Regions from separate parts of the Sutcliffiella horikoshii genome, predicted to be linked through region 1. Evidence: riboswitches for the same ligand, from Rfam matches in the RefSeq annotation. Region 1 holds a riboswitch; each other region holds the start of a gene.
The links. A riboswitch is a leader RNA that binds a small molecule or an ion and turns the genes downstream of it on or off. The one in region 1 is predicted to bind cobalamin.
Positions count from the first base shown of each region.

Region 2: it holds a riboswitch for cobalamin, as region 1 does, so the genes downstream of both, K7887_RS12780 (DUF4430 domain-containing protein) here and K7887_RS11240 (cob(I)yrinic acid a,c-diamide adenosyltransferase) in region 1, are expected to answer to the same signal.
Region 3: it holds a riboswitch for cobalamin, as region 1 does, so the genes downstream of both, K7887_RS05890 (ribonucleoside-diphosphate reductase subunit alpha) here and K7887_RS11240 (cob(I)yrinic acid a,c-diamide adenosyltransferase) in region 1, are expected to answer to the same signal.

Region 1 is NZ_CP082918.1:2,215,651-2,219,911, forward strand. Features, by position in the region: gene K7887_RS11230 (cobyric acid synthase) at 1-195, opposite strand, end outside; gene K7887_RS11235 (cobyrinic acid a,c-diamide synthase CobB) at 188-1,570, opposite strand; gene K7887_RS11240 (cob(I)yrinic acid a,c-diamide adenosyltransferase) at 1,590-2,138, opposite strand; cobalamin riboswitch at 2,316-2,502, opposite strand; gene K7887_RS11245 (hypothetical protein) at 2,742-2,972, opposite strand; gene K7887_RS11250 (hypothetical protein) at 3,070-3,942, opposite strand; gene K7887_RS11255 (RNA polymerase sigma factor) at 3,939-4,261, opposite strand, start outside.
Region 2 is NZ_CP082918.1:2,502,378-2,506,638, forward strand. Features, by position in the region: gene sigX (RNA polymerase sigma factor SigX) at 1-219, opposite strand, end outside; gene K7887_RS12775 (ECF transporter S component) at 640-1,191, opposite strand; gene K7887_RS12780 (DUF4430 domain-containing protein) at 1,194-1,616, opposite strand; cobalamin riboswitch at 1,830-2,031, opposite strand; gene K7887_RS12790 (ATP-binding protein) at 2,110-3,894, opposite strand; gene K7887_RS12795 (response regulator transcription factor) at 3,891-4,261, opposite strand, start outside.
Region 3 is NZ_CP082918.1:1,135,095-1,139,355, forward strand. Features, by position in the region: gene K7887_RS05885 (ribonucleotide-diphosphate reductase subunit beta) at 1-149, opposite strand, end outside; gene K7887_RS05890 (ribonucleoside-diphosphate reductase subunit alpha) at 202-2,463, opposite strand; cobalamin riboswitch at 2,671-2,866, opposite strand; gene K7887_RS05895 (STAS domain-containing protein) at 3,033-3,860, opposite strand; gene K7887_RS05900 (aldo/keto reductase) at 4,040-4,261, shown strand, end outside.

The sequences.
Region 1 (4,261 bases):
CGCTTGAACGCCCTGTGCCCTACCAATTTCCTTGCCATCCTTGGTAATATAGGAATTTAGCGCCATGTTTTGCGATTTGAACGGTGCCGTTTTATAACCTTCTCTTGAAAATATCCTGCACAATGCCGTTACCAAAGCGCTCTTTCCCGCGTCGGAATGTGTTCCTTGGATCATCAGTGGCGTCCCTTTAAACATGCAGTTTTACCTCCAGACATCTTTGAATCCAGTTTTCCACTACCCTTGGATTGGATCCAAAGTGAATGTGAGTATAACCAGCAACTAGGTTTTTGCTGATAAACCCGTCTGTTCCTTTCCCTCTTATTCCTTTTGTTTCGAAGGCGGCCGGCAGCTCTGTTTGGTGATGAAAGGTGGAATAGTGGAACTCATGGCCCCTCGCCACCTCTCCCTCCTTCAAGAGAAAATTCCCGTTCAGCCCTTTGATTTCCCTGTATCCAAGGGCAGCAAGCCTAGTTTGCATGTGCACGATACCAGGAATGACACCTACCATTGGATAAGCATCCCCTCCTGCTGTCACAAGTTCTTTGCATAAATACATATAGCCTCCACATTCCGCAAAGGTAGGGATTTCACTTTTGACAACTGCGTGATAGACGCTATCCATGCTTTTCGTATTCAAAGCGAGCCTAGATGCAAACTCCTCCGGGAAGCCTCCACCAAGATACAAACCATGCACATCATGTGGGACCTCCTCATTTTTCAAAGGGGAGAAGAAGGTCAATTCCGCCCCTCTCTTTTGCAAAAGTTCCAAGTTCTCTTCGTAATAAAAATGGAAAGCAGAATCATAGGCGACAGCTATCCGGACTTTTTTGTTGGGATATGAAGTAAAAACGGAAGGCTTAGTCATGGCTGGAATCTCGGAAGCTTGGTCCGCCAGCTCATATAAACGCTGGACATCTACCGTTGTTGCAACACGCTCACCCAATTGATAAAAAAAACCTTCAAGTTCCCCACGTTCAATGGATGGAACAAGCCCTAAATGTCGTTCTGGCATCTCAAGTTCAGACTCCCTTGTTATGTAGCCAATTACAGGAATCTTACATTCCGATTCGACCGCTGCTTTAATTAAATGAAAATGCCCTTCGCTTCCCACTTTATTCGCGATCACCCCAACTATCTTCACTTTTCCTGAGAGTGCCTGATACCCTTTGACTATTGCAGCCGCACTCCTTGCCATGCCGGAGCAATCTACCACAAGCACAACTGGACTCCCTGTGAGTATGCTTATTTCTGCACTGCTCCCCTCATCGGAAAGCGGATCTTTTCCATCATAGAAGCCCATCACCCCTTCTATGATGGCAATATCGGCACCCTCACTTCCACGGACCAAGACTTCTTTCACAAAATTAGAAGAAAGCATCCAACTATCCAGATTCCGCGACTTCCTTCCAGTAACAGCCGTGTGATAAGAGGTGTCGATATAATCCGGACCACATTTAAACCCCTGGACACAAAGGCCCTTTTTCCGCATCGCTGCCATCAGGCCGATTGTAATAGTAGTCTTTCCTACACCACTGCCTGTTCCTGCTATAAGAATTCTCCTTTTACCCATTTTCAACCCCACCTTCTTCTTAAAATTCCACACCTTTAACTGCCGGGATTCCCTTATCGTAATAATGCTTTTCTGCATGAACGACGGAGACAAGATCAGCTGCCGCTTTGACTTGTTCAGGTGCATCTCTTCCGGTAATAACAAGATGGACGTGCTCAGGCTTGTTCCTGATAAGCTCCAAGACCTCAGTCAATGGTAGGACATCATCAACCGGAAAACCCTGAATGGATAATGCGTTATTTAATTCATCCAAAACAACTATGTCGTAGTCTCCGCTCATGACAGCCTCTTTCGCTTTTGGCCAACCGATGCGAAGTGCTTCACGATGCTCCTCAGGAGTCTTTGTCCATGTGAAGCCAATTCCCAGTTGCTCCATCTCCACTCCTAATTTACTTAGGGAAATCTGTTCGCCGTATGTACGATTCGGTGATTTAATGAACTGATATATCTTCACCTTCATCCCCCTTCCTACCGCGCGAACCGCCAAACCAATAGCCGAAGTTGTTTTGCCTTTGCCATCTCCGGTGTACACCAGTGTCAAGCCTCTTTGTTTTGTTTTCTCACTCATACAACATGCCTCCCTGTTTTTCTTCATTAAAAAAACGCCTTTCTGCTAATAGCAAAAAGACGTTTAAAGGTCCATCCAATCCAGTCCTTATTAAAAGCTCTTACGAAGAATCGCTTATAAATGTGAAAACTGAATAAAAATAAATGAATGTCACTTTAAGCATTCTTTCCTCGCAGAATCCTTAAAAACAAATAGGCAGGTCTCCTGACTTGCGTTTCAAGCACATTACCGACCCTTCCCATGCTTTTGCACAGTGGATATTTCGGCAATATTCAACGCTTACAGTGGCGGGGTCCGTGCTGGATTTTCACCAGCTTCCCTTTTAACCTTTCTTCACAAAGGCACCTAAATGTTGTATTGTATCAATCAAAATATGAAATTTAGTTTATTGTATTTAACTATCCAAGCTTAAATTGACAACGAACTTATTGTAGCCTATTTTCATACGAATGTCTTTAATAAATTTTGTGGCTTTTAAAAAAAGTTTAATAGTTCTATAAAATCTGAACCACCAATATGCGACTATTTTACTTATCCACATAGAAAATATCCCTTTCATACTATTGTTTAGTTAAAGAAAGGTCACTTTTTTTCTCTTTTCAGTTATCCAAAGTAATGATGAAAACACCAGACAACAAGAAACATACTTACAATACCCCAAGCTGTAGCACTATATATCCACCGTATTATCGATTTAGCTTTTGTTGAACTTTCCTCGGTTTCCGTATTTGCTGTTATAAAAGCGAGCTTACTTTCCATCCCTTTTTTCATAGAAATGAGAACAGCAAATCCGATAATTATGAAACCAATAGTTATCCAAAGTAATAAGATCACCTGTTACACCTCACTATTTCATTTATCCTGCACAATTACTTAATACCAATTATTTCAAACAATGAACACTTTCTCAAGGGAATTTTCCCATAAAAACTTAAAATTCCAAGTCGTAACTTTCTCCGGTTATTACATTTTTATAAACCTTCTCCCCTTGATCAGTCTTTATTATTTCAAAAACCCCATATCCACGCGCCATAATTCCATATATTTCATCCTCTGTTTGTTGATTTGCTAGAATAACTGCATATTCCTTTCCTGGCACCATTTTGTAATCGTATTCAGATGTGTAGGAAATAAATTTGGTTTCTTGTTCTTCTCTGGAGAGTTTGGTTAGGCCCATTTTTTCTAAACCAGTATATTCACTTCCTACCCAAGAATCCAACAGGTTGGAAATCCTAATGTCTCCCCCTCCTATGTAAATTGTTTTTTCACCAGATAAATCTTTGCCATAAATGGTATCCACTATTTCCACATCCAATGGTGTATAGGGCATATAAGTATAGAAATTTTCATATTTTGGAAGTATTTCAGCTTCCCTGATGTTTAGAACTTTTATGTGTACAATAGATGTCCCTTCGATAATTAAATTCCTTGGTTCTCTAGGATCAACCGCCCAGCTATTTTGGCTCTGAGAAACTGAATAAATATCCTCAGGGTTAATTTCTTTCTGTATGCTAACATCCTGCTTGTTCTCTAAGATTAGTAATTTATCACTATGAATTCCAGCAAACTTTTGTAGATTACTATCTTGCCCACTAAAGCTCCAAATTAAGGTGGCTGCCAATGTCAAAGTAAGCAATGTGGTGGCGACTATTTTTCTCGTGTTAGGTATTCCTTTTTGGACTTCAATCTGACTCATAGCTAGTTCCTTATTTATATGATCAGAGATACTGTTGAAGCTTCTTTCATTTAACCTATAATCCTTAGGAAAAGATTGCAGTTCATTGTGGAGTCTGGAATCTTTCATGTTTCTCGCCCTCCCATCTTTTTCTCCAGGGCTTTTAAAGCCCTATGGTAGCTGAGATTCACTTTACTCTCACTCCAATTCAGCGCTTGAGCAGTCTCTTGTACTGAAAGCTCGTTAATTCCTCTTAACATGAGTACGTCATAATAGCTTTGCTTTAGCAACCTTATTGCCCTATAGAGTTCCAGCTTCGTTTCACTTAACCCCACCATTTCCTCTGGTGAATCTGACCCCTTTGCTGTCGTACTGAATTGTAATAGCCGATTTCTTTTAATCTCTTCTTTTCTTCTTTTTCTGCTCTCATCTATAGCCACATTCCTGG
Region 2 (4,261 bases), 290 kb from region 1:
TTGTTTGCGAAAGGAATCAATGGCAACGTGCTTGGCAATCGAAAACAGCCAGGTCTTTTCACTGCTTTTCCCTTCAAAACGATCATAGGAACGCAAAACTTTTATATAAACTTCTTGAACGAGGTCTTCCGCTTGCTCCTTGTTGTTCACCATGTAATATAAGAACTGATAAACATCCTGGTGATATTTTTCATAGAGCTCTTGAAAAACGGTATTCATAGTTTCCCTCCGTTCATTTCATTAGTCGTATATTATAGTAAGAAAGTTACATTACAAATATATTAAAAAAATTACAATTTGACTAGGGTTATTTGGTAATTATTTCTTTTGTTTTTTGTGTGTAATATAAGTATAAGGGATGTCCGTATAGGATTGTAGGGATTTTTGTAGGCTTTTCCAAAGAGGTTATATACATATTTCGACCTATTTTGATTACGCCGCTGTTGATTTCCGCAAATGGCTTCGCTTTCCGCGGGCGACCTTGAGCCTCCTCACTTCGTTGGAGGGTCTCAACAATGTCGCTACTCTCCCGCAGGAGTCTTCGCCAACTGCTCCAATCACCAGCTAGAAATTCCTAGTAACTCTGCTTCAATTTTTTACATAGTAAAGCGCCAACCCAATTGGATTGGCGCTCCTCTTTTATTTCTTGTAGGTGCTGCTCATTTGATATTGTGCTAGGCTCTCTTTTCTTTTGATGATAAAGGGTGCTCTTTCGTTTAAGAGTTTGGAAAGGATCGGATACAACACGATAAAAAATACGACATTTCCAACTGCATGGTTTATATCAAATGGTAGTCCAGCAAGATAATATGGCCAAAATGGAAATCCTCCGACAATCATGTTTTGGATCGAGAAAACAAAACCGAAAAACAGCCCGCAAAGTCCAGCATAGATGGAAAGGATAAATACTGGAATTCTTTTAAACCATATCCCAATTGCTCCACTTAATAATCCAATAATGGACCATGCAAAGATTTGTGTGAATGTCCACATGCCAGTACCAAGGACCAGGTTCGTTGCAAAGGTAGTACCTACTGCAAGAATCACACCTGAAACCGGCCCCATCCAGAAAGCACATATAATGATGATTGCTGTCACTGGCTGGACGTTAGGTACGGAGGCGAAAACGATTCTCCCCACTACACAAAGGGCTATTAATACACCAAGTAGCGCTATTTTTCTGGTTGTCATCATCATTCCACCTTTTGATAATCAAAATGAACTTCGTCGTTCTCCTCTAGCGTATAATCACTTGCACCGACCATTAAGCTTTCACCGTTGACGGAGATGTTCCAATAATAATCAGATTCTTCCTCAGAGCCCAGGCCGTCAATTCCGACGATGAAATCTCCTCCAAATCCTGTAGTAAGCTCAAAATTGCGGTCCATGACTTCCATCAAAGACTCCCCTTCCTCAAACTCTACAGTCTCCTCACTGATGACTTCTTCGCCTTCTTTCGTTAGTTTGATCGTGGTGGAAAGTTGGCTTTCTTGTTGTTCTTGAGTTTCAGCAGGTGTTTCATTATTAGCTGTATGATTTGTTTCATTTCCTGCATTAGCACAGCCTGTAATGGCAAGAGTTAATGATAGTAAAAGTGTTAGTAAAAGTTTTTTCATATGTTTTTTCCCCTTATGTAATTAATTTGCAGTGCAAGTTGTAAAACCGTATCTTTTCTCCTCCTATCTTTACCCCTAATGTCCCAATCGATCTGTGATGAGCAAAACAAAAAACCTCATCCAATTTCAGGATGAGGCGATAACGGCAATGTCATAATACGACAAATAAAGACAGATTTCTGCCGTCTCTCCTACTCAACCCCCGAAGTATTGAAACTGGTATAATAATTGGCAGGTCTACTGACTTATGCTTCTTCCTACTTTGAGCCTTCCCATATGAGGACCTAATTTCTTAAGCCCGTTCATACAGTGGTCATCTCATTTCGTCCACATTTACAGTTGCGGGGACAGTTTTGGCATTTCACCAAATTCCCTATTAAGTCACCATCGTGACACCAACTATTTCGTATTGCTATTCAATTAACTATGTTTCATATTACAAGATATGTCTGGTCTTGACAAGATAATGTTTCATAGAAAACAAGATTTTTCGCTACACATCTCCATTTTGAGAGTGTTTTTGCGGAATATACATGGAAAATGTCGTTCCCTCGTTCTCTTTTGAATGAACGGATATGGTACCCCGGTGTGCTTCTATGATGTTTTTCACAATGGCAAGTCCCAGTCCTGTACCTGCACGCCCTCTTGTACGCGCTTTGTCCGCCTTATAGAAGCGTTCAAAAACAAAAGGCAGATCTTCTTCAGGTATGCCGTGCCCAGAATCTTTTACATCTATTTTGACACCGTTGTTTATTAATTTTGCATGGATGATTATGGTCCCATCGTCTGCTGTATGGCGAATGGCGTTGTCCACCAGGTTTGTCATTACCTGTTCCATACGGTCTACATCCATTTGGATGGCCCCATCACCTTCTACATGTGATTGCAACACGATAGACTTTTCTTTTGCAAGGCCCTGAAACTTTCTTGTTATCTTTTCGACAAAGGCGACAATATTGGCATTTTCATAATTCAATGAAATATGACCGGCTTCCATTCTCGCAAGATCTAATAAGTCATTTACGAGGCGCCCCATTCTTAAAGATTCATCATAAATAACGGAAGCAAGTTCTTTTTTCTCTTCATCCGTTCCGGCAATATCATCGACAATTGCTTCACTGTAGCCTTGCAGCATGGAAATTGGTGTACGCAATTCATGGGACACATTGGCAATGAAATCTTTACGAAGTTTGTCCAACCTTCTCTCTTCCGTCATATCCCGTATTACTGCAACAGCGCCGCGGATATGGGTTTGCGTATATAGTGGACTCATTACGATTACCCACGTACGTCCTTGATAGGTTAATTCTATACTTTGTTCTTTTTCAACAGAAATAGCCCGTTGGAACATTTCCATTACCTCACCTGGCAAGTCTTCCCCGCTGGCATTGCCTTCTTGATAGTACCAGGCTTGTAAAAATTTCTCCGCCGGTGGATTCGTTACAAGAATGGTGCCATCTCGGTTTAAGGTGATAACCCCATCTGCCATACTGCTGAGAATGTTGGCTAAATGTTCCTTCTCTTGATTCAAAGCGTTAATATTAAACTTGAGTTGTCTGCCCATTTGATTAAAGGCCATCCCAAGTTCCCCAATTTCGTCCGATGTTAAAATTGGAACCTTAGTATCGAACTTCCCTCTTGCGACTTCAAAAGCAGCCTCTCTCATATTACGCAGAGGTGCTGTAATTCTTGTAGACAAGAAGAATGCGAAAATGGTCGTTAAAAAGATTGCAAAACCTGCAGCAAGCAGAATAAGTTTTGTTGTTTGTTTGGTTGTTTCTTTTACGGCAAGCAGGGACTGATAAACGAAAACAGCTCCATCTTTATCCTCATTAATATGCAAAGGAATTCCGACGATCATCACTTCGCCTTGCATTTCATCTGTAATTTGGAAATCGGGCAAATAAGTCTTTTTCGTTACAATCGGCTGATCTTCAAAGACGAGGGAAAGGTCCGGGTCGTTTAGGAAGAATTCAGCAGGTAAATGGTCGATTTGAGATGTCGGAGAATGAGAGTACTCTCCCTTGTCTGTAAAAATAACCACCTGAGACACTTCATCAACAAGCTCCCAAGCTATTGATTTCGATTGTTCCATGTCTTCATGCTGTTCCAAAATTAATGAAATCTTACTCGCTGCCTGGGTCAAATCCTTTTCTGCTTCCTGTACATGGTAATTCTCAAAGAATTCTAGTAAAAGAATGGTTAAAACAAATAATACAAATGAAACTAAAAGTAACACAGTAAGCCAGAGCTTACCAACTACACTTCTCCAAATCATGATTCATTGCCAACCTCGAATTTATAGCCTACGCCCCATACTGTTACAATCATTTTAGAGGCTGGTTCTGACACTTTGTTCAATTTCTCGCGTAGACGTTTCACATGCGTATCAACTGTTCGTAAATCCCCAAAGAACTCGTATTGCCATACTTCTTTCAACAGTTGCTCGCGGTCGAAAACTTTATCAGGAGATTTTGCAAGGAAGTAAAGTAGTTCATATTCTTTAGGGGTAAGATTTATTTCTTTCCCTTCAGATGTCACTCTGTGTGCATCATTATCGATGGTCAAATGAGGAAATACGATGACATCCTTTGTTGTCGTTTCAGTAGTCAGGAACGTTGTGCTAGAGGAGCGACGTAATAACG
Region 3 (4,261 bases), 1.1 Mb from region 1:
GCGAGCATTTTTTTATATTTTGGGTAAGCCCATGAAAAAGCCACATCGTCCCAATTAAGAACATTGGAGCTTTTTCCATTTATGATTTTGGTCGATCTATTCGGTGCGTCCACATCCATTAAGATGCGTGATTTTAGTTTAGCATTCATTTGGTTTGCTCCTTTTTATTGACATGCTTATGAGTTCTTTAATGATAGCTGACTAACTTGAACATGATTCACATTCTTCTAAATCTGAAGATGTGGAACGAACATAGTAGGTTGTTTTCAATTTTTGCTTCCATGCATCAAGATGAAGTTCAAGTAATACTTTGGCCTTCACGGTGTTCGTAACATACAGGTTAAAGGAAATGGCCTGATCGATATGTTTTTGTCTTGCCGCATTCTGGGCAATGCTCCAATGCTGATCGATATGGTAGGCAGATTTATAAAACCAGGTTGTTTCTGCGTTAAGGTCAGGTGCTGTTACGGGAATCTTGTAATCTTTTTTCTCTTCTGAATATACCTTAAGGAAAATGGGATCAATGCTTGCAGAGCTTCCGGCAATAATGGACGTGGTCGCATTTGGGGCAACTGCCATTAGATATCCGTTTCGGACGCCGTAATTCGCTACTTGTTCTTGAAGCACATTCCAATCCAGTTCCGAGGCTGTCCCATAATTCCGTTTGTGAAAATAGTCACCAGTTTGCCAATCAGATCCTTCGAATGCAGGGTAGGAACCTTTTTCTTTAGCGAGCAGGGAGCTGGCTTGGATTGTGTAAAATGCAATTTTTTCATAAAGTTTGTCTGCATGAAGCACTGCTTCATTGGACTCCCATTTGATACCTTCAAGAGCAAGCAGGTGATGCCAGCCGAATGTTCCCAATCCAATGGCACGATATTTTTCATTGGTCATCTTTGCCTGCAGTACCGGTATTTCATTTAAATCAATCACATTATCAAGCATCCGAACCTGGATGGGAATAAGGCGCTCTAGTTGTCCTGCTGTTACAGTGCGAGCAAGATTAATGGAGGATAAATTACAGACTACAAAATCTCCGGGTGTTTTAACGGTTATGATCGTACCATCCTCTACGTATTGCTTTTTCGTGATGGTGGCACTTTGGTTTTGGGTAATTTCCGTACATAAATTCGTGCAATAAATCATTCCTTTATGAGGGTTTGGATTCATTCTGTTCACTTCATCACGATAAAACATGAATGGACTGCCAGTTTCTAGTTGCCCCTTCATGATTGCTTTCATAATCTCTATAGCCGGTACTTTTTCTTTCGGGAGCTCAGGATGATTGACACATTCTTCATATTTTTGGCGAAAGCTTCCAGCACCAACTTTCTCGTCAAAATAATCTTCAAGGGAATAGCCCATTAGTTTTCTAACTTCATGTGGATCAAATAAGTACCAGTCTCCTCTGCTTTCTACCTGCTCCATGAAAATATCCGGTATGCACACTCCATTGAAAAGATCATGTGTACGCATGCGTTCATCACCGTTGTTGAGCTTGCTGTCAAGAAAGGAAAAAATGTCTCTATGCCAAACATCTAAATAGACAGAAATGGCTCCTTTCCGTTGACCGAGCTGGTCGACACTTACAGCCGTATTGTTCAATTGTTTCATCCATGGAATCACTCCGCTAGATACGCCTTTGAATCCTCTTATATCACTGCCGCGACTACGTATTTTGCCGAGGTAGACGCCAAGGCCGCCTCCGGATTTAGAGAGATTTGCAATGTCTGTGTTGCTGTCATATATTCCTTGCAAGCTGTCATCAACCGTATCAATGAAGCAGCTTGAGAGCTGTCCATACGTTTTTCCTGCATTGGCAAATGTCGGTGTGGCAACGGTCATATACAAATTGCTTAGTGCCCAATAAGCTTCTTTCACGTAGTGAATCCGATTAGTTTCTTCCTTTTGCATCAGTGTCATGGCAATGATCATGAAACGTTCTTGAGGCAATTCAAGTAAGCGTTTATGATGATCGCGCGTTAAATAACGGTCAGATAATGTTTTCAGTCCAATATAGGTAAAGAGATTATCTTTTTGAGGATCAAGGACTGCCTCTAATTCATTAATTTCTTTAGCTGTGTATGCTTTTAGCAATTGAGTTTGATAAATTCCTAGTTCTGTTAAGCTTTTGATTAATGAGTAAAAATCTGTATAGGGCTTGGAGATGTTTCTGTTGCTGCATACTTCCTGTTGCAGCTTTTGTGATAATAACCTTGATGCAACATAGGTCCAGTCAGGTTCTAGTTCATCCACGTGATTGAGCGCTTCTAGTATTAGTTGGTTTGTAAGTTCATGTTGATTGTTGTGATGGAGCAGTTTATCAATAATTTTGGTAGTTTTTTGTAAGAAACCTGTTGTTTCAAGTTTTGGAAACTCAGATAGAACAGTTTCTAAATGGCTCTGGTAATCTTGATCGCTAGGTCCATTCTCTTTATGTACAGTTTTGGTATGTACGGTCATTTTTTTCACTCTCCACTTCGTCTAAAATAAAAAAATCCACTCAATAGTTGAGTGGATCAAACGATCATAGAAAAAAGGGAAAGAGTGCAGGAGGGTTCTTAGGTTCCTAGAAAATATGCTGAGGTGCGTCAGAAATAATCAAAGAACCTTGTCCTGTTTTTACCATGTTCTATGTATCGTTTCATCTTCTCAACTCCCGAAGAAAGAGAAACTAAATCGGTAAAGGCAGGTCTCCTGACTCGTGCTTCTTCCTATTTTGAACCTTCCCATACAAGAGCCGTTAAGCGTTCATGTACAGTGGTTTCTCAAAATCGTCTGCACTTACAGTTGCGGGAACAGTCCCGGATTTTCACCGGATTCCCTATTAAGTCTATAAAAAGACACCTTTATCGCAAAAGTTAAAATTACTATATGTAGATATATAGATGTTTCATTTAATCTATATATGGTATTTTGTGTGAATGATAGTACTATCATAATGGATACACAAACAAATGGCAAGACATTTTATGGAGGCTTCGACGTGAAGGTGAAAAATCCTGCCGGGGTCTGACCCCGGCAGGATTTTTTTATTGTTCTTGTAATATTTGCTCTATAGAGCCGCTGATTTGAATGTCTCTTAGGATGAGTCCGGAGTTGATGAATTGTAGGCTGAGTTCCGGGCGCAGGCCTGTAATGATTGGTGTGATGCCTATTAGCTTGAGAGAGCGGATAAGCAGGTCCATGGTGTGCAGAACTGTTTCATCTAAACGGTAAACACCGGAAAAATCAATGATGAGGTTGGAAATGGAAAGATTCTTACTTTTCTCCAACGTCTCTTCTATCAGTATTCCAGCGCGAATCTCATCAATTTCTCCGACAAGCGGCAACACTCCCATCCCTTTTTGTAAAGGGACTATCGGGATAGACAGTCGAATGTAAGAAGCTTTGGTTTCTAACATTTTCTGTTCAGTAGCGATGGAAAAGGCGTGACTGAATCCATAAACGATAATATTGAAAATTTCATCTATTAAAATGAAAATATCTGTAATCTGATTCATATGAAGCCCAGCTTCCACACCTTCACGTTGTATAAACTCCCATAGACATTTTTTATATAACGTCATATTAGAGAGCGTTTCTTCAAGTGATCCGCCAGCCTTCACAGACATGAATCCTACAGATTCTCCCCATTGTTTGGCGCGGTCTAAAACATTGTTTTCAGGATCGAGGACATATTCACCTAAGAATACCAATAACGTTCTAAAGATTTCCTTGACCTGAACTTCTACTTCTTCTTCTCGATATTGCGGTACATCAGGATAAGCATTCTGTATTTCCGATAGCATGCTAGCAGCTACTTCATTCTGTGAATCTATTAATTTTTGTCCTATTAGGGAGTGTGCCGTCTTGGTCATGGTAGAATCCTTTCTTATTTACAGTAGTATTTTAATCTCTAGTTTTATTTCTATTTTAATTTAAAGTCTAAAAGATGTATATCATTTACTAGATAAGAATAGGAAATAAGCAGTATTTTTGGCTAATAATACGTAAAAGAGGTATAATTTCATAATATTGAACAGATAGGAGTGTTTGTATGGAAAGAATTCAGTTAGCAGAAGATGTTTCCCTCTCTAGAATTGTACATGGAATGTGGCGTTTGAATGATTGGGGTTACAGCAAGGAAGAGGTTGTGGAATTTATAGAACAGTGTTTGGATCTTGGAGTTACAAGCTTTGATCATGCAGACATCTATGGTAATTACACAGTAGAAGAGCAATTTGGACAAGCATTAGAACTCAAACCTTCACTAAGGGAC